Regions from separate parts of the Mesorhizobium sp. M0960 genome, predicted to be linked through region 1. Evidence: predicted binding sites of a transcription regulator. Region 1 holds the regulator's gene; each other region holds the start of a gene.
What was found. Region 1 encodes LexA, which represses DNA repair genes until DNA is damaged. Its sites were predicted from a motif close to TGTTCNNNNTGTGTTCNG; they were not measured.
Positions count from the first base shown of each region.

Region 2: the regulator LexA is predicted to act here: its motif matches at 4,518-4,535, upstream of NKH63_RS28820 (ImuA family protein).
Region 3: the regulator LexA is predicted to act here: its motif matches at 2,971-2,988, upstream of NKH63_RS01870 (ATP-dependent helicase).

Region 1 covers NZ_JAMYNN010000007.1:13,801-20,923, reverse strand. The annotation lists gene NKH63_RS15115 (molybdopterin molybdotransferase MoeA) at 1-352, shown strand, start outside; gene NKH63_RS15110 (hormone-sensitive lipase) at 360-1,190, opposite strand; gene kynU (kynureninase) at 1,286-2,533, opposite strand; gene lexA (transcriptional repressor LexA) at 3,005-3,736, shown strand; gene NKH63_RS15095 (ComEC/Rec2 family competence protein) at 3,730-6,195, opposite strand; gene gltX (glutamate--tRNA ligase) at 6,292-7,123, shown strand, end outside.
Region 2 covers NZ_JAMYNN010000026.1:39,804-46,926, forward strand. The annotation lists gene NKH63_RS28805 (DUF2130 domain-containing protein) at 81-1,400, opposite strand; gene NKH63_RS28810 (M41 family metallopeptidase) at 1,490-1,981, shown strand; gene NKH63_RS28815 (AAA family ATPase) at 2,059-3,981, shown strand; gene NKH63_RS28820 (ImuA family protein) at 4,567-5,325, shown strand; gene NKH63_RS28825 (Y-family DNA polymerase) at 5,240-6,763, shown strand; gene NKH63_RS28830 (error-prone DNA polymerase) at 6,760-7,123, shown strand, end outside.
Region 3 covers NZ_JAMYNN010000001.1:350,561-357,683, forward strand. The annotation lists gene NKH63_RS01865 (ABC transporter permease) at 1-112, shown strand, start outside; gene NKH63_RS01870 (ATP-dependent helicase) at 122-2,929, opposite strand; gene NKH63_RS01875 (glucose/quinate/shikimate family membrane-bound PQQ-dependent dehydrogenase) at 3,182-5,494, shown strand; gene NKH63_RS01880 (dienelactone hydrolase family protein) at 5,712-6,605, shown strand; gene NKH63_RS01885 (EamA family transporter) at 6,606-7,123, opposite strand, start outside.

The sequences.
Region 1 (7,123 bases):
CGGGCGGCTGGGCGACATTCGCTGCATCGGCTTGCCCGGCAATCCGGTGGCGAGCCTGGTCTGCACCCAGCTCTTCCTGAAGCCGCTGCTGGCGCGGCTCGGCGGCCGCGCCTTTCAGCAGGATATGCGTGAGGCACGGCTCGGCGCTGCCATGCCGGCCAACGATCTCAGGCAAGATTATGTGCGGGCTGTTGTCACAGACGACGCCGGTACGCTCGTGGCGACGCCGTTCGGCATCCAGGACTCCTCGATGCTGAAAATGCTGGCCGATGCCAACGGGCTGATCGTCCGTGCGCCGTTCACGCCCGCCGCGGCGGCGGGCGCCGCCTGCGACGTGCTGATGCTACGCTGAACCTGCCTCACTCCGAGATCAAGGTCCGGGTCAGCGGATGGTCTGGATCGGCCAAACCGTCGATGATGTTGAAATGATGCCGGTCAGGCTCGACCACCGAACTGGTCGCGGCACCCAGGCCGATCCAGATATTGGCCAGCAACGCGCTCTGGCGCAGGAATTCGGCGCGCTCGCCGCCGCCGGCCCAGCAGGTCAGGCGGGCCTTGTCCATCGGGCGCAGCAGCACCGGGCTTTCGGCCTGCGCCTCGGCCTCATCGATCGCCAGCGTCTCGTTCATGCCGGTGCGCATGATCGGGCGCAAATCGTGCACACCCGAGATCGATACGACATGGCGAATGCGCCGGACAATTTCGGGCGCCAGCGGCGTCGTCGTCGTAACCATTCGGCTAACAAGATGGCCACCGGCCGAGTGTCCGGTCAGCATCAGCGGCCCTGCGACCATCCCCGCCGCCTTGCCGATCGCCGCGCCGACTTCCTTGACGATGCCGCCAATGCGCATCTGCGGACAGAGCGTGTAGGACGGCATCGCCACGGCATAGCCGCGATCAACAGCGCCAGCGGCAAGATGCGACCAGAAACTCTTGTCGAATGCCATCCAGTAGCCGCCATGGACGAACACCACGAGCCCCTTGGGCTTGGTGGCCGGCAGGAAAAGATCGAGCCGGTTGCGTGGGCCATCGCCATAGGCCATGTCGAGCCGCGCCCGGCCCTCGGTCGAAAGCACGTCGCGAAAAACCCGCGCGGGCTCGACCCAGGCCGCCGGCCAGCGATCGCTGCCGGCTATGTTGGCGCCGTTGGCATAGGCGTTGTCCCAATCGGCAATGTGACGTTCGAACACCCTGCGCCCTCCCCTGGCAATATGGCCTTGCAACGACCGTGAGCATCGCGCGGCGCGTCGTCGCCAGCCTCACGATTCCAGCTCTCGCATCAATCTCAAGTGACAGCCGCCTTGATGGCGAAGCGCGCATCCTTCCACGCACCGGTGCGCAGGATGTCCTCAAGCACTTCGACGGCCTGCCAGACATCGGCATAGCCGACATAGAGCGGGGTGAAGCCGAAGCGCATGGTCGATGGGGCGCGAAAATCGCCGATCACGCCACGTTCGATCAGCGCGCGCATGATCTGGTAGCCATGCTCGTGCATGAATGAAATCTGGCTGCCGCGTTTTTCCCCGTCGCGCGTGCTTTCGAGCGTTAGCCCGTAAGTGCCGCACTTTGCCTCGACAAGCTCGATGAACAGATCGGCCAGCGCGATGCTCTTCTTGCGCACCGCCGTCATGTCGACATCGTTCCAGATGTCGAGCGCGCCCTTCAGCGTGCGCATAGACAGGACCGGCTGGGTGCCGCACAGAAACCGGCGGATGCCGGTGCCGGCCGCATAGCCTGGCTCGAAGGCGAAGGGCCGTGCATGGCCCCACCAGCCGGTGAGCGGCTGCTGGATGTCGGCAAGATGCCGCTCAGCCGCATAGATGAAGGCAGGCGCGCCCGGTCCGCCATTCAGATATTTGTAGGTGCAGCCAACGGCAAAATCGGCGTTTGCCGTGTCGAGCTCGACTGGCATCGCACCGGCGGTGTGGCAGAGATCCCAGACGATCATCGCCCCGGCTTCCTGGGCCCTGCGCGTCAGCGCCGGCATGTCGCGCAGTTCGCCCGACTTGTAGTTGACGTGGTTGACCAGCACCACGGCGGTGCGTTCGTCGATCAGCTCTTCGATGCTCGGCGCGTCGACCCCCGAGAGGCGCAGCAGCGTATCTTTTCGCGTCGAAACCACACCCTCAGCCATGTAGAGGTCTGTCGGAAAACTGTCGCCCTCGGCGACGATGACCTGCCGCTCCGGCCGCATGGCCATGGCGGCGTGCAGCAGCTTGTAGATGTTGACCGATGTCGTGTCGCAGACCACCGTCTGGCCGGCCGCGGCACCGATCAGGCGCCCGAGCTGGTCGCCAAGTTCGAGCGGCATGTTGAACCAGCCGGCCGTGTTCCAGGCGCGGATGAGATCATGCGCCCATTCTTCGGTCACTGCCTTGCTCAATTCATCGAAAGCGGCACGCGAAGCGGCCCCTAGCGAATTGCCGTCGAGATAGATCACTCCTTGCGGCAGCACAAAGCGGTCGCGCATCGCGCGCAGCGGATCTGCAGCATCCATCGCCCTTATGGCCACGAGATCGGGAATTCCTGTCATGATTTGTCTGCTCCCCAAGATTCACCGCAACGCCGGACACGCATCGACGGCATCCATCGGTCACGAGCGGTTCTCCATTACCTGGTATCGCGCAGCAAGGCTCCACCGGCGACAAGTTGCCTGACCACGCGGTGGAAACCAGGAGCCAAGCCAACCCAACGTTGGCGTTTTGAGTTCGTTTCGTTCACGGTGCATTGACCAAACCGCACAGTCGATACGGCTTCAATTCCGTGCCCCTTTGCCGGCTGACGGCCGATACCAGTGCCGCCTTCTGGAAACCCAGAGGCCGCAAACGAAAGCAGAATCAAGGCGATGAGGCCCGCGGCGGTGAAAATGCAGCGTCCCGGTTTGGCGAGTGGTATCGTTACCCGAGCCCTAACACATTCATTAAACTTTAAACAGTTGCGGAACACAACTGGAACAGATAGTGTTTGTTCTGGGTTTGTTTTTCTGATTCTGTTGGGGGTCGCTATGCTGACACGCAAACAACACGAACTGCTTATGTTCATCCACGAAAGGCTGAAGGAAAGCGGTATCCCGCCCTCCTTCGACGAGATGAAGGAAGCGCTCGACCTGGCTTCCAAATCGGGAATCCACCGGCTGATTACGGCGCTGGAGGAGCGCGGCTTCATTCGCCGTTTGCCCAACAGGGCCCGTGCGCTGGAGGTGCTGCGCCTGCCCGATTCGATCGCCCCCGGCCTCAATGCGGCACGCAAGTTCTCGCCGAGTGTCATCCAGGGCAGTCTTGGGCAAGGTCCTCGGCAAGGCAAGCCGACATCGTCGCGCGTCCCTGCAGCCGGCAATGACGACGATATCGTCGCCGCCGTGTCTATCCCGGTGATGGGCCGCATCGCCGCTGGTGTGCCGATCGATGCCATCCAGCACCAGACGCATTCGATCTCGGTGCCGCCGGACATGATCATGGGCGGCGAGCATTATGCGCTCGAGGTCAAAGGCGATTCGATGATCGAGGCTGGCATTTTCGACGGCGACACGGTGATCATCCGCAATGCCGATACGGCGAGCCCCGGTGAGATCGTGGTGGCACTGGTCGACGAGGAAGAAGCGACGCTGAAGCGGTTCCGCCGCAAGGGCGCCTCGATCGCCCTGGAAGCCGCCAATCCGGCCTACGAGACGCGCATCTTCGGACCAGACAGGGTCAAGGTGCAGGGCAAGCTCGTTGGGCTGATCCGCCGCTACTGAGCTGCGCCCTTGGCGCCGGCTTTTGGCTTGTCGGCTCTGCGGTATGGCGGCATGCCCCGCGCCGCGCGTGAAAATTTCCGCTGCACGTGCCAGGGCCGGTATGATTTTTCGACGGCGAAGCGGATTTCGGCGCGTGTTGCCGCTTGTGGATCGAAATAGACGGCCGCACTTCCCGCGCGCGCCAGTTGCCGTTTGGTGACGACGAGGACCAGCCGATCGTAGTAGCAGGGATTATGGGCGGTGGCGTCGTCGATGACGATCAAGCTGGCAAAGGCGCAGGCTGGCCGTGCAGTATCGCGGTCATTGGCTAGCGCGATGATCGCGCCGGATGGATGCCTGGCAAGGCAGAGACCGTCCGTGCAAATGAACGGCATGCCCGGCGGTAAGTCGGCCGGATCGGCAATGTCGAATTGCGGATCGTTCTTTCCAGGTGTTTCCGGCGCGACGATAGCCTCTGATGTGAGCGCGCGTTTCCAGTTGTCGATGGTGAACTCATTCGGGCGTGCCCGGTTGACCGCGAGTTCACCGCTGCCGATCGGCAGCGCGACGAGCCGTGCGTCCTCCGAGATCAATACATCGGGTACGCGCGTCTGCGTTGTCGTTAGCAAGCCGGCGAGCGCAAAAGGAAGGGCCACGAGCCGCAACCAGGTCGTCGCCATGCTGGCAATGACGAGGGCGATCGTCACCAAAAGGACAGATCTCAGCGAAATCAGCCCGACCGCATCGATCGGCGAGCGCTCGGAGATCCACCCGGACAGGGCGATCATCGCCGTCAGCCCCTTGCCCATCACGTAGAGGAAAGGCCCATCCGCGCCGAACGGCATCGCCAGCGCACTGAGGACGGCGAAGGGCATGACGACCAGTGAGACGATAGGCATGATGGCCAGATTGGCGAACAGGCTGAGCGGCGCCACGCGCTGGAAATGCCATATGGCGAAAAGCGCCGTGGCGCTCCCTGCAATGATCGAGGTCATCGCCAGGCCGCCCATGCCCAGCAGTACCTTTCTAGTGGCAAAGCGTAGCGGCGACCGCCGGGGCGGCGGCGTGGTGGCCCCGCCGGCGCGGTAATCGGACCAGCCTGCATAGGCGCCGACAAGGGCCGCCGTCGCGGCGAAGGACATCTGGAAGCTCGGACCGACCACCTCGTGCGGCGACACCAGAATGACCGCGATGGCCGAGATCGCCAGGTTGCGCATGGTGAGCGCGGCCCGGTCGAACAGCACGGCGATAAGCATCACCGCCAACATGATGAAGCTGCGTTCGGCCGCCACCACAATGCCGGAAAAGACGAGGTAGGCCGCAATCGAAAAAAGCGCGGCGGCCGCCGCGTATTTCTTGACCGGCCGTCGCGATGAGAAATCGGGAAACAGCGCAAAGGCGCCGCGCAGCAGCGCCATAATGGTGCCGGCGACCAACGCCATATGCAGCCCCGAGATGGAGATGATGTGGTAGATGCCGGTACGCCGCATCGCTTCGTTGATCTCCTCGGGAATGCCGGCGCGCACGCCGACGATCAGCGCAGCAGCAATCTCGCCCTCGGCGCCGCCGATGCGGCTGCGGATATGGTCGGCGATGGATTCGCGCGCGTCTTCGATCGCGGAAGAAAGCCGCGCGGCAAACGGCATGCTGCCCGACGACACGACTTTCGGATTGCCGAGAAAAAAGCCGCTGCCGCCGATACCGGCAAAATAGCTGTCGAAGGAGAAATCATAGCTGTCGGGCCGCACCGGCCCGGTCGGCGGCAGCAGCCGCACATAGCCGGCGATCTCGGAACCGGCGGTCAGCTCAGCCGGTATTTTCATCGCCGAAACGCGGACCCGTTCCGGCATGTAGCGCAGTGTCGGCCTGGCGGTTGAGATCACATCGATCGTCAGCCTGATGCGGCCGCTCGCCATGGGCTCGAACGATACGACGCGACCCGTGAGGCGCGTCGAGATTTCGGAACCGAGCATATGCGTTCCGACACGCCAGGTCTCGACCTTGGCGGCAAGCACGCCAAGCGCGCAGAGCAACGCCGCCATGAAGCACAGGCGGGTTCTGGGCCACGACCGCGAGGCGACGGCACAGAGGGCTGCCAAGGCGACGATTGCGATCGGCTGTGGAAAGGCCGGCTCCACCGCCAGCGCAAAATATACGATCACCCCGCATGCGAGGAACACCGGCACCAGCAGGAAGGCGACCCCACGGTCGAGCTCCAGGCCGACCGCCGAGGTTACGCCGTTGCGGATACGGGACGGTGACGGGAGGCGGAAACGCCGGCGTAGGCGCACGATGGGCTCGGCCGCGGGCACGAGAACCGTTGCTGGGTCGCTCGCCGGCAGCGACGGGGCATCAAAGCGTGGAACCGGCAGCAATGCCGGTGCCGGCAGGACAGGCACGGGCGCGGCAAACAGCAAGCGTTCGCTGACGCCGCTGCCAACGTCCTCGCCCTCGCCCGCACCACGGCCTCGCACAGCCATCGGGTCTGCCCCTTGCGCCCTCGACCTCCTATGCTACATGAACGCGCAACGCGCGAAAGTCCGCAAACCCACTTCCTTCGCCTGCCTGAGAGTTCCATGCCCGACAAGGTCGTCACCCGTTTTGCCCCCTCGCCCACCGGCTATCTGCATATTGGCGGGGCGCGCACGGCGCTGTTCAACTGGCTGTATGCCAAGCACACAGCCGGCACGATGCTGCTGCGCATCGAGGACACCGACCGCGAGCGTTCCACCGATGCGGCAACCGCGGCCATCCTCGACGGGCTTTCCTGGCTTGGCCTGACATGGGACGGTGAGCCGGTGTCGCAGTTCGAGCGTGCGCCGCGCCATCGCGAGGTGGCCGAGGAACTCGTTCGCATGGGCAAGGCCTATTATTGTTACGCGACGCCTGCCGAGTTGGAGGCAATGCGCGAGAGCGCACGAGCCAAGGGGCTGCCTCCCCGCTATGACGGCCGCTGGCGCGACCGCGACCCCTCCGAGGCGCCGGCCGGCGCCAAGGGGGCGATCCGCATCAAGGCGCCGACAGACGGCGAGACGGTTGTGCATGACCGCGTCCAGGGCGACGTGCGCTTTCCCAACAAGGATCTCGACGATTTCATTATTCTGCGCTCGGACGGCAACCCGACCTACATGCATGCCGTCGTCGTCGACGATCACGACATGGGCGTCACCCACATCATCCGCGGCGACGACCATTTGACCAACGCCGCCCGCCAGACGGTGATCTACCATGCCATGGGGTGGGAGGTGCCGTCGATGTCGCATATCCCGCTGATCCACGGTGCCGACGGCGCCAAGCTGTCGAAACGGCACGGTGCGCTCGGCGTCGAGGCCTATCGCGCCATGGGCTACCTGCCGGAGGCGCTGCTCAATTATCTGGCGAGGCTTGGCTGGAGCCACGGCGACGATG
Region 2 (7,123 bases), on a different contig from region 1:
TCCGAGGAGTCCGATTGGTATGTCTGGGGAAGCCGCTCCAGATTGCCAATCGTTTTCCTGTTGAGCTGCATACCGATTGCCTATTCGGCACCGGGCGGAGATGCTTCTATGGCCAGCACCTCCAAGGCCTCAATCTCCTGCATCACCTTTCCAGCGATGCCTTGCAAATCGCCGTACATGCCGACGGTCGACTCGATTACGCCTTGTATTTGAGCCTCCCGCTTGGCCCACAGGCGTGTTGTGGCCTTGCGTTCCCTGGCCAGGTCCTCCTGCATATCAGAGAACTTTTCGACGATGGCCTCGACGCGATGGCGGAACCGCGGACCGGTCAGATAGCCATAGACCTGCTCCATTTTGGTGGCTTGGCCGTCCTGGGCGAGGCGGGAGTTCGCCAGCTCGATGAGGGATTGTCGCAGCATGATTGCGATCGGCATCGCGCATTTGGGATGGGCGACATAGACCCCGTCCAAAAGATCGAAGGTTTCCACACCGGGAGGCAGAGCTTCCGAGATCATAAGCGCAATGTCCGCCTTTGCGGCCCGCTGATCAGCCCTGAGCTTCCCCAACCAACCCTGGCTCCAGTTCTTGGTGCGTTTCGATTCCCACAAAATGGCGCCGCATGGCTGGCCGGCCGGTCCGACCACGCGGTGCAGGACATCTCCGCCGAACTCACCCTTGGCAACCGGTTCAATGACGTCCATCGGGAACCGGCCGGCAATGAGGGCTTCCAGCTCAAGCTCCAGAACTTCACCCTGCAGCTGCTGGGAACCCTGTTCCGCACGGCGCTTCAGCTCCTCAATCTGACGCTGCATGCCGGCGATCTGTTCTTCCTTTTCCGCGACCTTCATTTTGAGACCGTCTTCCGCTTCCGACCTCGCCTTGACGCGAACGGCGTCCAGCCCCTCCTGGATCTTCCTTTCGATGGTCAGCGCCATCTCCCGCTTTTCGTCGTCAAGCGCACGCTGCTTTTTCAGGAATTCCGCCTGTTGTTGCTGGGCCTCGGTGAGCTTTTCGTCGCGCGCTTTCAACGTCGCCTCCAGCTCGGCAAGCTTCTTATCCTTGTCCTCCAGGTCTACCGAAAGCAGCAATTTTGCCTTGCGGGCTTCCTCGACCGCGATTCCGGCACGCTCAAGCTTGATTTGCTCAGCCACCTGGTTGGCGATGTCCTCTTTGGCGGCGACGATCTCGGCCTGCTGGCGCTTGAGCTCCTCTTCTCTGGCAGCCATCGATGCCTTGCTCTGCGCCAGGCGCATTTCGTATTCTTCACGCGTGGCGGCAATCAAAGGGGCCGCGAGCGACTCATTGAGCTTGATTTCCGTCTTGCAGCTTGGGCAGCTGATTGTCGGTTCATTGAGAATCCTGTCCCCCTGCAGCATGGTATTGATGGGCTGGACGGTCATCTGCGCGCTGCCTCCCTGAGGAATCAGTTAAAGGACACGCCAGACTATATCTCGCCACGCGTTTTCGGAAAAGAACAAAGAGTGAACTGATGGGTTATCCCCGCCGCAAAGCTAGGGGAGGCGCGCTTCTTACACCTGTTTTGTGGAATGATCGCCTGCGCGAGCGGCGGCAACTTCAGCCTCGACTCGATTGCTGCGGAGGTCGATTACCTCTGGGCGGGCTTGCCGCCGAGGAGGTCCTGCTCGGCGCGAAATCCGCTGCCGGAGGCGGCACGCGCGGGTCGGACCTGACGTTCGAGGCTTCTTACGGGCTTGGTGAACGCCTAGCTTACATCGCCGCCGACAACGAGGGCGACCTGTTCACGGCCATGCGGTTCGACCGTGGCCTTCAGGAGCGGGTCGACAGGGTGCTGCTGGAACAGTTCGAGCGAGCGAAGCGCATCGTTGGAGAGCGGCGGACGGAGGTGGAGCGGATTGCAGAAGCGCTGTTCGCCAAGGGGGCTCTGTCGGCCGAAGAGATCAAAGAGGTTGTCGAGCTGCAGCCGAGGCTACAGCTCGAGTTGGGAAAGAGGGCAGTATAGTAGTCATCCCGGCACGCAAGTTGCCTTTCCTTTCAGATATACAATCATGTAAAGACTACGGGGCGAGGGGACAGAACATGAAGCTTAATAGGTACAAGGTCACGAACTTCCGTTCGGTCGTCGACAGCGGGTGGGTGGATGCGGAACAAGTCACAGCGCTGATCGGCGTCAACGAATCCGGCAAGACGAATCTCTTGCTGCCGCTTTGGAAATTGAACCCCGCAAGGGAGGGGGAGCTCAAACCTACCTCAGATTATCCCAAAGGGAATTATGCTGCTGTTCGCGCCAACCCGGGGAACTTCCGTTTCGTTGCGGCGGAATTCGACGTCTCCGAGCACGCCGGCAAGCTTTCGGAAATGACCGCAGTCGGCCGGGAGTACCTGGATGTTGTCGAGGTCAGCCGATATTTTGACGGCCGGCATGAGATTGCGTTTCCGAAACACAAGCCGCAGACGGACGCGGCATCGGAGGAAATTCAGAAAGCCATCGAAGAGGCCAAGAACGAGATCGCGGCGATTTCCCCGCTCGCGAAGGAATCTTCCCTGAAGCCGGAAATGCTCAAATCGCTTGTGGAGGCGAACGAGAGTGTGAAATCGCAGGAAAGATGGTCGTCAACAGGCATTGCCGAGGTGGCGGCCAAGCTAGAAACAGCGATCCCCGAAACTCCGGCACCCACCAGCTCGATAGTACCCAGGTTCCAGCAACTGTTGGACGCGTTGAAAGCGAAAAGAGGCAGATTTCGCGTTCTATTCAGTTTCGTGACGTTGCATCCTGAGGAAATCCTCGAACTCGGCCTGGATTTCAAGGATCCCCAGGGTCGTCAGCCGAACCCGACCGAAATCGCAGAAATCGCGACCAAGAAGCGTGACCGGACAATCCTGCTGAATTCGGCCGGGACCGATCTCACCAAGAGGTTCCGGGACTGGTGGAAACAGGGAAATTACACATTTGAGTTCCAGGCGGACGGCGATCATTTTCGAATTTGGGTGAGCGACAGCAAGCGCCCTGAAAAGGTTGAGCTCGAAGACAGGAGTAGTGGACTGCAATGGTTCCTGAGCTTCTATCTCATATTCCTGGTCGAAAGCAGCCGCGATCACCGCGACGCAATTTTGCTGCTCGATGAGCCAGGGCTGTCGCTGCATCCGCTGGCCCAACGCGACCTCTCGGCGTTCTTCGAAAACCTCTCTGGAACCAACCAAATCGTCTACACGACGCATTCCCCCTTTCTGGTCGACGCAGATTCGCTCGACCGCGCTCGCAAAGTCTATGTTGGCGACGATGGTTCGACCAAAGCCTCGGCCGACTTGCGAAGGGGTAACGATGATCCGCGCAAGAACGGGGCTACTTACGCGATCTATTCGGCTCTGAATATGAACGTCGCCGAGAGTATTCTGCTCGGCTGCCATCCGGTAATAGTGGAGGGGCCTTCAGACCAGCATTACCTGGCGACCATCAAGGCGCTGCTGATCGGCGGCAAGAAGATCAGCCCGAAGCGAGAGTTGGTGTTCCCGCCGTCCCACGGCGCCAAGAACGCAAAGGTCGTCGCCAGCATTCTGACAGGGCGCGACGAAATCCTTCCTGTGATGATCTTTGACGGCGACGAAGCCGGGCGGAAGATGGCTCGCGACATGGAGAACGGCCTTTATCAAAACGCAAAGGAACGGGTTCTTTCGACCGACAAATACGTCGGCTTCGCGAATTCGGAAATCGAGGATCTCTTCCCGCCAACCTTTCTTGCGGAGGTGATTGACCGCTGGGAACGTGGACGCGGAGCCGACAAAGTTTTCGCCGACGTCGTGGAGCCTGGGAAGCCAATTGTTCCGCAGATCGAAACCTGGGCATCGTCGCAAGAGATTGGGCTGCCTGAAGGTTGGAAAGTCGATGTTGCGCGACTGGCAAAGAAGCGCGCACTGTCACGCGGGGTTGAAAAATTCGAAAAGGAATTCGTCGACCGCTGGACGGAGTTGTTCAACGATTTCCAAGCTATGGAACCCGAATAGACCCTAACTTTGTGAAGTTCTCGAACCTGATCGTGCTTGCTTCGGCGGTCGGCACGGAGGACTATTTCTCATTGGCAACAATGGGGGAGAGGACAGGCCACAATGAGTGAATTTCATAACCCGATGATAGTGAGACGCGGAGGCATGCTGTTCAGCGCAAATTGTGCGCCACCTGAGGGGAAAATCTCGATTCTGCTGGAAGCTGGGATTAACATGGTCCGTCAAGCTGGGGTGAAATCCAATGAGATTCCCTCTGGTGAAGACGGTTCGAGGTCTGTATCCCGCCTTCCATGATTGGGATTGAGTTCTCCATCGCCTCACGCAACTCCTGGATCAGGACGGCATCGCCCGCGAGGAGCAAGATTTGTCCGGTATCATCCTGCAGTTCGAAAACGGCACTGAGTCCGAAATATGCTACAATTCTCGGACACCCGTGGCGCCTAAAACTCCAAAATGGAACTCGCATTTTCGCATTGAAGGATTCGAACGCCTTCCGCAGGGGCACGACATCATCCCGGTTGACTCTTAGCCAAGACGAGAACAAATGTAGAACATATCACAGGCTTTCCGCGTTTCAAGGGTCAGATGAGTGTATCGGCGCCCCATGCTGCCATTTCCGAGCTTCGAGACCGCATTGCGCGTCTCGAAGGTGGAAATGCACGCGGGCGTACGGTTTTGCCGTTCGGAGTCGCCGCGATTGACAGGGTTCTGCCGGGAGGGGGATTGGCTTTTGGCGGTCTGCACGAGGTCGCGGGTGGCGGAAATGGCTCCGTCGATGGCGCAGCCGCGGCACTCTTCGCCGCCGGTATTGCCTCGCGCACGGTGGGCAAGGTGCTGTGGTGCGTTACCCGGCCCGACCTGTTCGCGCCGGCGATCGAACAGGCGGGCCTTCCTCCGGGACGAGTGATCTATGTCGAAGCCGGCGACGAAAAATCCGTTCTCGCCTGTTTCGAAGAGGGTCTTCGCGGAGGTTTTGGCGCTGTCGTTGCCGAGATAGCCCGGCTTTCGATGACGGCCTCACGGCGGCTTCAACTCGCCGCCGAAAGCTCCGGCGCCATCGGCATCGCCATTCGCCGCTGGCGGCGACAGACTGAAGCAACCGATTTTGGCCAGCCAACCGCCGCCGAGACACGCTGGCGGGTGTCGGTCCTGCCGTCGACACCGCTGCCTGTTCAGGGAGTCGGGCGTGCGCGGTGGCAGCTCGAACTGATCCGATGCCGCGCAGGAGAGAGTGCAGATTTTACAGTGGAGGCTTGCGATGCCAAGGGTCGTATCGCTCTTCCTTCCGATGTGGCCGACAGACCGCTTCAGAAGGAAATCGAGCGACGCCGCGCCTCCGCCTGAGACGCCGCTCGTCCTCATCGGCCGCGACGGCCGCCGCCGTGTTGTGCTTGCCGCTGATGGTGCAGCACACGCAGCCGGTCTGCGTATCGGCATGCCGGCGAGCAAGGCGCAGGCTCTCATCCCGGGTCTCGCGATTCATGACGCTGAGCCCGAGGCCGACGAAATCGCGCTCGAGCGGTTGGCGCTGTGGGCGCTGCGCCGCTACGCTCCGATCGTCGCTGCTGATCCACCGGACGGCATTGTCATCGATACGACCGGCGCCGACCATCTGCATGGCGGCGAGGCGGCGATGCTCACGGAGATGGTCGAGCGGCTTGGCGCATCGGGCTTTGCTGCACGCTGCGCGGTCGCCGATAGCTGGGGAGCAGCCCACGCACTGGCCCGCTTCGGTACACGGCAGACGCTTGTGGTTCCATCCGGCTCCATTGCACAAGCGATCTTGCCTTTGCCGATCGCTGCGCTCCGCCTTCCCGCCGCGACGATCGATAGCCTGAGACGGCTTGGCTTCGAGACAATCGCGGATCTCGCGGGCACGCCGCGCGCATCGCTCGCCTTGCGTTTTGGACCGGAGCCCGGCCGCCGCCTCGACCAGGCCTTTGGACGAGTGAGCGAACCGATCGAGCCGATCCGGCCGCAGGAAATCGTCGAAGTGCGCCGCAATTTTGCCGAGCCGATCGGCGCGGCAGAAACAATTGCGCGCTATACCGGCAAGCTGGTCGCTGAACTGTGCGCCTCACTCGAGACGCGAGGGCTTGGCGCGCGCCGGCTCGATCTTCTGTTCTTCCGCGTCGACAATCGCATCGAGGCGATCCGTGTCGGCACGGCAATGCCGGTGCGTGACACGAAGCGCTTGACCCGGCTTCTCACCGATAAGATCGAGACCATCGATCCCGGGTTCGGCATCGAGCTGATGCGGCTTGCCGCGACCGTTGCCGAGCCGCTGCGGGCCAAGCAGATGATTTCCGCGCTCGCCGAAGCGCCCGAACCCGATGTCTCGGATGTGATCGACATCCTGGCCAACCGTGTCGGCGAGGACCGGCTCTATCGCTTCGCCCCGGTGCAGAGCGACGTTCCCGAACGCTCGGTTCAACGTGTTGCGCCGATGGCGCCCGATACCGGTGAAGGCTGGCCCGGCCATTGGCCGCGTCCGTCGCGGCTGCTGCCGCGGCCCGAGCCGATCGAGACGGTCGCACTCCTTCCCGACCATCCGCCCGTGACCTTCACTTGGCGCGGGGTGCGCCGCCGCGTGAAACGGGCGGACGGCCCGGAACGCGTGTTCGGGGAATGGTGGAAGCGCGACGCCGAGCTCGCGGCGGTGAGGGACTATTTTCACGTCGAGGACGAGAACGGCGAACGCTACTGGGTCTTCCGTGCCGGCGACGGCGAAGACGCCGCGACCGGATCGCATAAATGGTTCATGCACGGGATCTTCGGATGACTGGCTCAACCCGATATGCCGAGCTGCAGGTCACGTCGCATTTCTCGTTCCTGCGTGGAGCATCATCCTGCGAGGAGCTGTTTGCGCAGGCGGCACTGCTCGGCATCGAGGCGCTCGCTGTCGTCGATCGCAATTCGCTTGCCGGCATCGTGCGCGCGCATGAAGCGGCGAAAACGACAGGCGTCCGGCTGATCGTCGGCTGCCGTCTCGATCTCGCCGACGGCATGTCGATCCTGGCCTATCCAACCGATCGACCGGCTTATTCGCGGCTCTGCCGCCTGCTGTCGCTCGGCAAGGGCAGGGCCGGCAAAGCAAAATGCCATCTCGATTGGGATGATGTCGTCGCCTATGGCGAAGGTC
Region 3 (7,123 bases), on a different contig from region 1:
GACCGGCGTCGTCGCGGCGGGACTGAGCGGCTTCTACGTCCAGTTCTTCAACGGGCTGATCATCATCCTGTCGCTGCTCGGCCATAAGTGGAACCAAGCGCGGTATCGGTGACCGGCGGCCTCAAACCCCCGTGACAAACCCGTCCAGCACGCGTTTCTGGCCGGCCTTGTCGAAGTCGATGGTCAGCTTGTTGCCTTCGATGGCCGAGATGTTGCCGTTGCCGAATTTCTGGTGGAAGACGCGGTCGCCAACGCTGAAGGGGGAGGGCGTGTCGGCGACGGATTTGGCGACCAGCTCGCCGTCGATGGTGCGGCCCTTGATCGAGGTGCGGCCGGCACCGTAGCCCGAGTCGGTTTCGCCATAGCCGATGCGCTCGACCTGGTGGCCGGAGCGCGTGCCCCAATTGCGGTCGGTCGCTTCGGTGCGGTTGGCCTGAGCACGTTGCCAGCCCGGTGTCGCATAGGTGCTGGAGAAGGCGCCGGATTTCTCGGCGCCGTTGTTGCCACCGATGTTATCGAAGCGCGACGCCCCATAAGGATTCTGTCTTCCAGCCCCCTGGCCGCCACGACCGGGAGCGAACGAGCCGCCACCATAGGCATTGCCGTAGCCGCCATAGGAGTTGCCGCTCTCGGCGACCTCGACATGGGCTTCCGGCAGCTCGTCGAGGAAGCGCGACGGGATGGTCGATTGCCAGAGGCCGTGGATGCGGCGGTTGGAGACAAACCAGAGATGCAGGTTCTTCTTGGCGCGGGTCAGGCCGACATAGGCAAGGCGGCGCTCCTCCTCGAGCCCGGACCGGCCACCCTCGTCGAGGGAACGCTGGTGCGGGAACAGGCCTTCCTCCCAGCCGGGCAGGAACACGGTTTCGAATTCGAGGCCCTTGGCCGAATGCAGCGTCATGATGTTGACGGCGTCGAGCTCAGCGTTCTGCTCGGCGTCCATCACCAGCGCGACATGTTCGAGGAAGGAGCGCAGCGATTCATACTCCTCCATGGAGCGTATCAGCTCCTTTAGGTTCTCCAGCCGGCCGGGCGCTTCGACCGAGCGGTCGTTCTTCCACATGTCGGTGTAGCCGCTCTCCTCCAAAATGGTCTCGGCGAGTTCGGTGTGCGGGGTGGTTTCGAGAGCCTTTTGCCAGCGCTCGAAATTGGCTGATACCTCGCGGAGTGCGGCACGCGGCTTCGGCTTCAGCTCGTCGCTTTCGGCCAGTTTTGCCGCCGCCTCCAGCATCGGGATGCGCAGCGCGCGTGCGGTGTCGTGGACCTGGCGGATGGTGGCCTCGCCCAACCCGCGTTTCGGCACGTTGACGATGCGCTCGAAGGCGAGGTCGTCGGCGCCTTGTGCGACGACGCGGAAGAAGGCCAATGCGTCGCGAATCTCGAGCCGCTCATAGAAGCGCGGGCCGCCGATGACGCGGTAATTGAGCCCGAGCGTGACGAAGCGGTCCTCGAATTCGCGCATCTGGAAAGACGCGCGGACGAGAATCGCCATATCGTTCAAATTGTGCTTCTGGCGCTGGTAGGCCTCGATGGTCTCGCCGACGGCGCGGGCCTCCTCCTCGGAATCCCAGGCGGCGTGGACATGCACCTTCTCGTCGTCCTCGGCGATCTTCTCGGTAAACAGCGTCTTGCCGAAGCGGCCCTCATTGTGGGCGATGAGATGCGAGGCGGTGCCGAGGATGTGCGCGGTCGAGCGGTAGTTGCGCTCCAGCCGGATGATGGTGGCGCCGGGGAAATCCTTGTCGAAGCGCAGGATGTTGTCGACTTCGGCGCCGCGCCAGCCATAGATCGACTGGTCGTCGTCGCCGACGCAGCAGATGTTAACTTTGCTTTCGCTCACGGCCGCGCGCGAGCTTCGCTCGCTGGCCTCCGCGGGGGCGGCCTGGCCGGCCGACGCCCGGTCGGGCTTGCGGCCTTCGGCCGAAGAGCGCCCAATCTCCCCCCTCGTGGGGGAGATGTCGGCGGAGCCGACAGAGGGGGGCGCTGTCCCGCCAGCGTTTCCGCCAGGACCATTGGAAGCGTCGCGATCCTTCGCGCCCCCCTCTGTCCTGCCGGACATCTCCCCCGCGAGGGGGGAGATTGGCTTGCCTTGAGGCCGCTGGGCCAGCAGGCGCAGCCACATGTACTGTGCGGTGTTGGTGTCCTGGTACTCGTCGACGAGGATGTAGCGGAAGCGCTTGTGGTATTCCTTCAGCACGTCCGGATTGGCGCGGAAGATGCGGATCGGGTGACATAGGAGATCGCCGAAGTCACAGGCATTCAGCGTCTGCAGCCGCTCCTGATAGGCCTTGTAGAGTTCGCGGCCCTTGCCGTTGGCGAAGGCACGGGCATCGCCCTCGGGGATGTCGGCGGGACCGAGGCCCTTGTTCTTCCAGCCGTCGATCATCTGGGCGAACTGCTTGGCCGGCCAGCGCTTGTCGTCCAGCCCTTCCGCCTGGATGAGCTGTTTGATCAGCCGCACGACATCGTCGGTGTCGAGAATGGTGAAGTCGGATTTGAGCCCGGCCAGCTCGGCATGTCGGCGCAGCAGCTTCACGCCAATCGAGTGGAAGGTGCCGAGCCACGGCATGCCCTCGACATTGCCTTCGCCGATCAACAGGCCGATGCGCTGCTTCATCTCGCGCGCCGCCTTGTTGGTGAAGGTGACGGCGAGGATCTGCGAAGGGAAGGCCTTGCCGGTGGCAAGGATGTGGGCGATGCGGGTGGTCAAGACGCGCGTCTTGCCGGTGCCGGCGCCGGCCAGCACCAGCACCGGGCCTTCGGTGGTTTCCACCGCCAGCCGCTGCTCGGGGTTGAGGCCGTTGAGATAATCGGGCGCGTTGTTTTGATTGCTGCGGGCAGCCATGGCGCGCGCGGCGATGCCCGACGGGGCCACGGGCCGCGCGTTCGGTTCGTCAAAAAAGGGCATGTCTTCCGAAAAGCCGGACATCTCTCCCCGAATGTAGTGATTCGGCAGCGAAAGGCCAGAAGTGTCTCCGTTTTGTTCTCTGTCCAGTCGGTAGACTCACAATCTGAATGGGTCCGCTAACCAAAACGCCGAGCTTGCCGTGGGTCGACGCCGTAAAACGCCGAGCTTGCTTGACAGGGGAAGCGGGCCGGAGAAAGTTGCGTGGGGGCAGGCACGCAATGCGGGGTTGCCCATGGACGCGTCGCGGAGCGCACCAGTCGAAGGAGCACCGTCTTGGCTGTGGTCATCACCTCCCTGATCCTTTTCCTCATCGGCCTGGCGCTTGGCGGCGGCGGCATCTGGCTCGTGACGCTGGGCGGCAGCTGGTATTACGTCATCGCCGGCATAGCTTTCCTGATCGCTGCCTGGCTGCTCTACAGGCGCAGATCCACGGCGCTGTGGCTCTACGCGGCGATCGTGCTCGGCACGCTCGCCTGGGCTGTCTGGGAAACCGGCTTCGACTGGTGGGAGCTCGGCCCGCGCGGCGGCATCATCGTGCTTGTCGCGCTGTGGCTATTGACGCCATGGGCGCGGCGCGGGCTTACCGGTCCCGACGGACGAGCGCCGCTGATCCTCGCGGTGCTGGCATCGCTCGGCGTCGCCGGTTATTCGATGACGACGGACCCAAAGGATATTGCCGGCCAACTCAACACCGACAAGGTGACGCCGACGGCCGAACTCGGCGGCAATGTGCCGGCCGGCGAATGGCACTATTACGGTCGCACGCAATATGGCCAGCGCTATTCGCCGCTCGACCAGATCACCCCCGAAAACGTTGCCAATCTGCAGCCGGCCTGGACCTATCGCACCGGCGACGTGAAAGGGCCCGACGACATCGGCGAGACGACCTATCAGGTGACGCCGCTGAAAATCGCCGACACGCTCTACATCTGCACGCCGCATAATTTCGCCATCGCCATCGATGCCGCGAACGGCAAGGAGAAATGGCGTTTCGATCCGCAGGTCAAGCTCAACAAGGACCGCCAGCACCAGACCTGCCGCGGCGTGGCTTACTATGCCGATGCCAAGATCGCCGCCGGCCAGCCCTGCGCCACGCGCATCTATCTGCCGACATCGGACGCCCGGCTGATCGCGCTCGACGCGGCGAATGGCCAGGTCTGTCCGACATTTGCCGAGGGCGGCACGCTGAACCTGCTCGCCAACATGCCATATCCGAAGCCGGGCTATTACTATTCGACTTCCGCGCCGCTGATCGTCGCCAACAAGATCATCGTCGGCGGCGCGGTCAACGACAATTATTCGACGCAGGAGCCGTCCGGGGTCATCCGTGCCTACGATGCCGACACCGGCGCGCTGTTATGGAATTGGGATTCCGGCAATCCGGACCAGACGACGCCGCTGCCGCCGGGCCAGACCTACACCAACAACTCGCCCAATATGTGGTCGACGGCGAGCGCCGACGAGAAGCTCGGCCTGCTCTATGTGCCGCTCGGCAACAAGACGCCGGACCAGCTCGGCGCCGGACGCAGCGCCAATGACGAGAAATTCTCTTCCTCGATCACCGCGCTCGATCTCAACACCGGACAATTGCGCTGGGTGCGGCAGACCGTGCATCACGATCTCTGGGACATGGACGTGCCGGCGCAGCCGACGCTGGTCGACATAACCACGGCCAGTGGTGTGGTGCCGGCGCTGGTCGGGCCGACCAAGCAGGGCGACCTCTATGTGCTCGACCGGCGCAGCGGCGAGCCGATCGTTCCGGTCAAGGAAGTGCCGGCGCCGGGCGGCGCGATCGAAGGCGACCATACCTCGCCGACGCAGCCGGTCTCGGACCTCAGCTTCAGTCCGAAGCCACTGACCGGCGCGGATATGTGGGGCATCACCATGTTCGACCAGCTGGCCTGCCGGATCGAGCTTCGGAAGCTGCGGTATGAGGGCCGCTATACGCCGCCGTCGCTGCAAGGCTCGCTGATCTATCCTGGCAATTTCGGCACCTTCAACTGGGGCGGCGTGGCAGTCGATCCGGTCCGGCAGGTGATGTTCGGCATGCCGACATACCTGGCGTTCATCTCCAAATTGGTGCCGCGCGCCGACGTGCCGCCGCCGGGCGATACCAAGGGCAGCGAACAAGGCCTGAACCGCAATGACGGTGCGCCTTACGCAGTGATATTGAAGCCATTCCTGTCGCCGCTCGGCATTCCCTGCCAGGCGCCTCCGTGGGGCTATGTGGCCGGCGCCGACCTTCGGACCGGCAAGATCGTCTACAAGCATCGCAACGGCACCGTCTACGACATGACGCCGCTGCCGCTGCCGTTCAAGGTCGGCGTGCCGGGCATTGGCGGGCCGATGATCACTGCCGGCGGCGTCGCCTTTCTCGGTGCGGCGGTCGACGACTATGTGCGCGCTTATGACCTGACGACCGGCAAACAGCTCTGGCAGGCGCGGCTGCCTGCCGGCGGGCAGTCGACACCGATGACCTACACGGTAGCCGACGGACGCCAGTTCGTCGTCATCGTTGCCGGCGGCCACGGCTCGGTCGGCACCAAGCCGGGCGATTATGTGATGGCCTATACGCTGCCGAAATAGAGAAGTTCCTCAGAGCCCGAGATGCCCTTTCAGGTCGGGTACCGATGCAAGTACCTCGTTGGTCAGCTGCGGGCCGGCGGCTGTCTCGGCCTGCTGGACCAACGCGGCATCAAGGCCATCGTGCAGAGACTTATGGCAGCCCTCACTCAGCCGTGACTGGACCAGCCAGGCTTCGACCCTATGTTGCTGCCGGGGGCCGAAGACCTAGGAGCGCGCCATGACAACACCTGCCGGCCCCGCCAAGCCTGTCATTACCCAGGCGATGATCGATGCCTATGATGAATACACGCATCTGACGCTCGACCGGCGGCGCTTCATGGAGCAGTTGACCAGGCTTGCCGGGTCGGGTGCGGCAGCGGCCGCGATCTCGCCGCTGCTGGCGGCGAATTCGGCCCAGGCGGCAATCGTCGCGGAAAACGATCCGCGCGTGAAAGGCGAGGACATCAGCTATACAGGCAGCGGCGGCGAGATGAAGGGTTATCTGGTCAAGCCGGCGGGTCAGGCCGGCAAGCTGGGCACGGTCATCGTCGTGCACGAAAACCGGGGGCTCAACCCGCATATTCGCGACGTGGCGCGGCGCGTGGCGCTGGAGGGGTTCGTGGCGCTTGCCCCGGACTTCATGACACCGCTCGGCGGCACGCCGGCCGATGAAAACAGGGCACGTGACCTGTTTTCCCAGCTCGATCCAGCACAGGTCGCCACCAATGCCGTCGCAACGGTCGCCTACCTCAAAGGCCACAAGGACGGCAACGGCAAGGTCGGCGCCGTCGGCTTCTGCTGGGGCGGCGGCACGGTGAACATGCTGGCCGTCAACGCGCCGGATCTTGCAGCCGCCGTTGCCTATTACGGCATGCAGCCGAAGGCCGAGGACGTGCCGAAGATCAAGGCGCCGCTCATGCTGCATTATGCCGGGCTCGACACCCGCACCAATGCCGGCATCGACGCCTTCAAGAAGGAACTCGACGCGGCCCATATCGAATATTCGGTCTATGTCTATGAAGGCGCCAACCATGCCTTCAACAACGACACATCGGCGGCCCGTTACGACAAGAAGGCGGCTGACCTCGCCTGGGGGCGGACGATCGCTTTCCTCAAGGAGAAGTTGGCCTGATCAGGCGGGCGCCAGCGCCGGTTTGTGAAGGGCGACGCCGGCCACCACCAGCGCGATGCCGAGGCAGTCAGTGAGGCTCGGCACCTGCCGCAGCACGATGACGCCGATAAACGTCGCGGTAACCGGAAGCAATGACAGCATCAGCGCGAAACTGGAGCGCGGCAGCCGCGACATGGCAAGCTGGTCGCAAATATAGGGAATGACCGACGAGCAGATGCCGACACCGACCGCCGCAAGCAGCAGCGGCGGCGTCGAGAACGCCGGCAGCGCATCGGCAAGACCGATCGGCAGAACGACGAGAAGGGCGACCGCCATGGCGGCACCCAGCCCGGCGATGCCATCGCCAGCGTCGGCGCGCGCGACGCGGTGGCCGAGCACGATATAGAAGACAAACAGCGCGCCATTGAGGAAGGCCCAGAACAGGCCGACAGGATCGCTCGACCATTTGACGTCGATGAGCAGCAAGGTGCCGGCGACGGCGATTGCAAGGGCGGCGAGATTGCGCGGGCTTCTGAGGC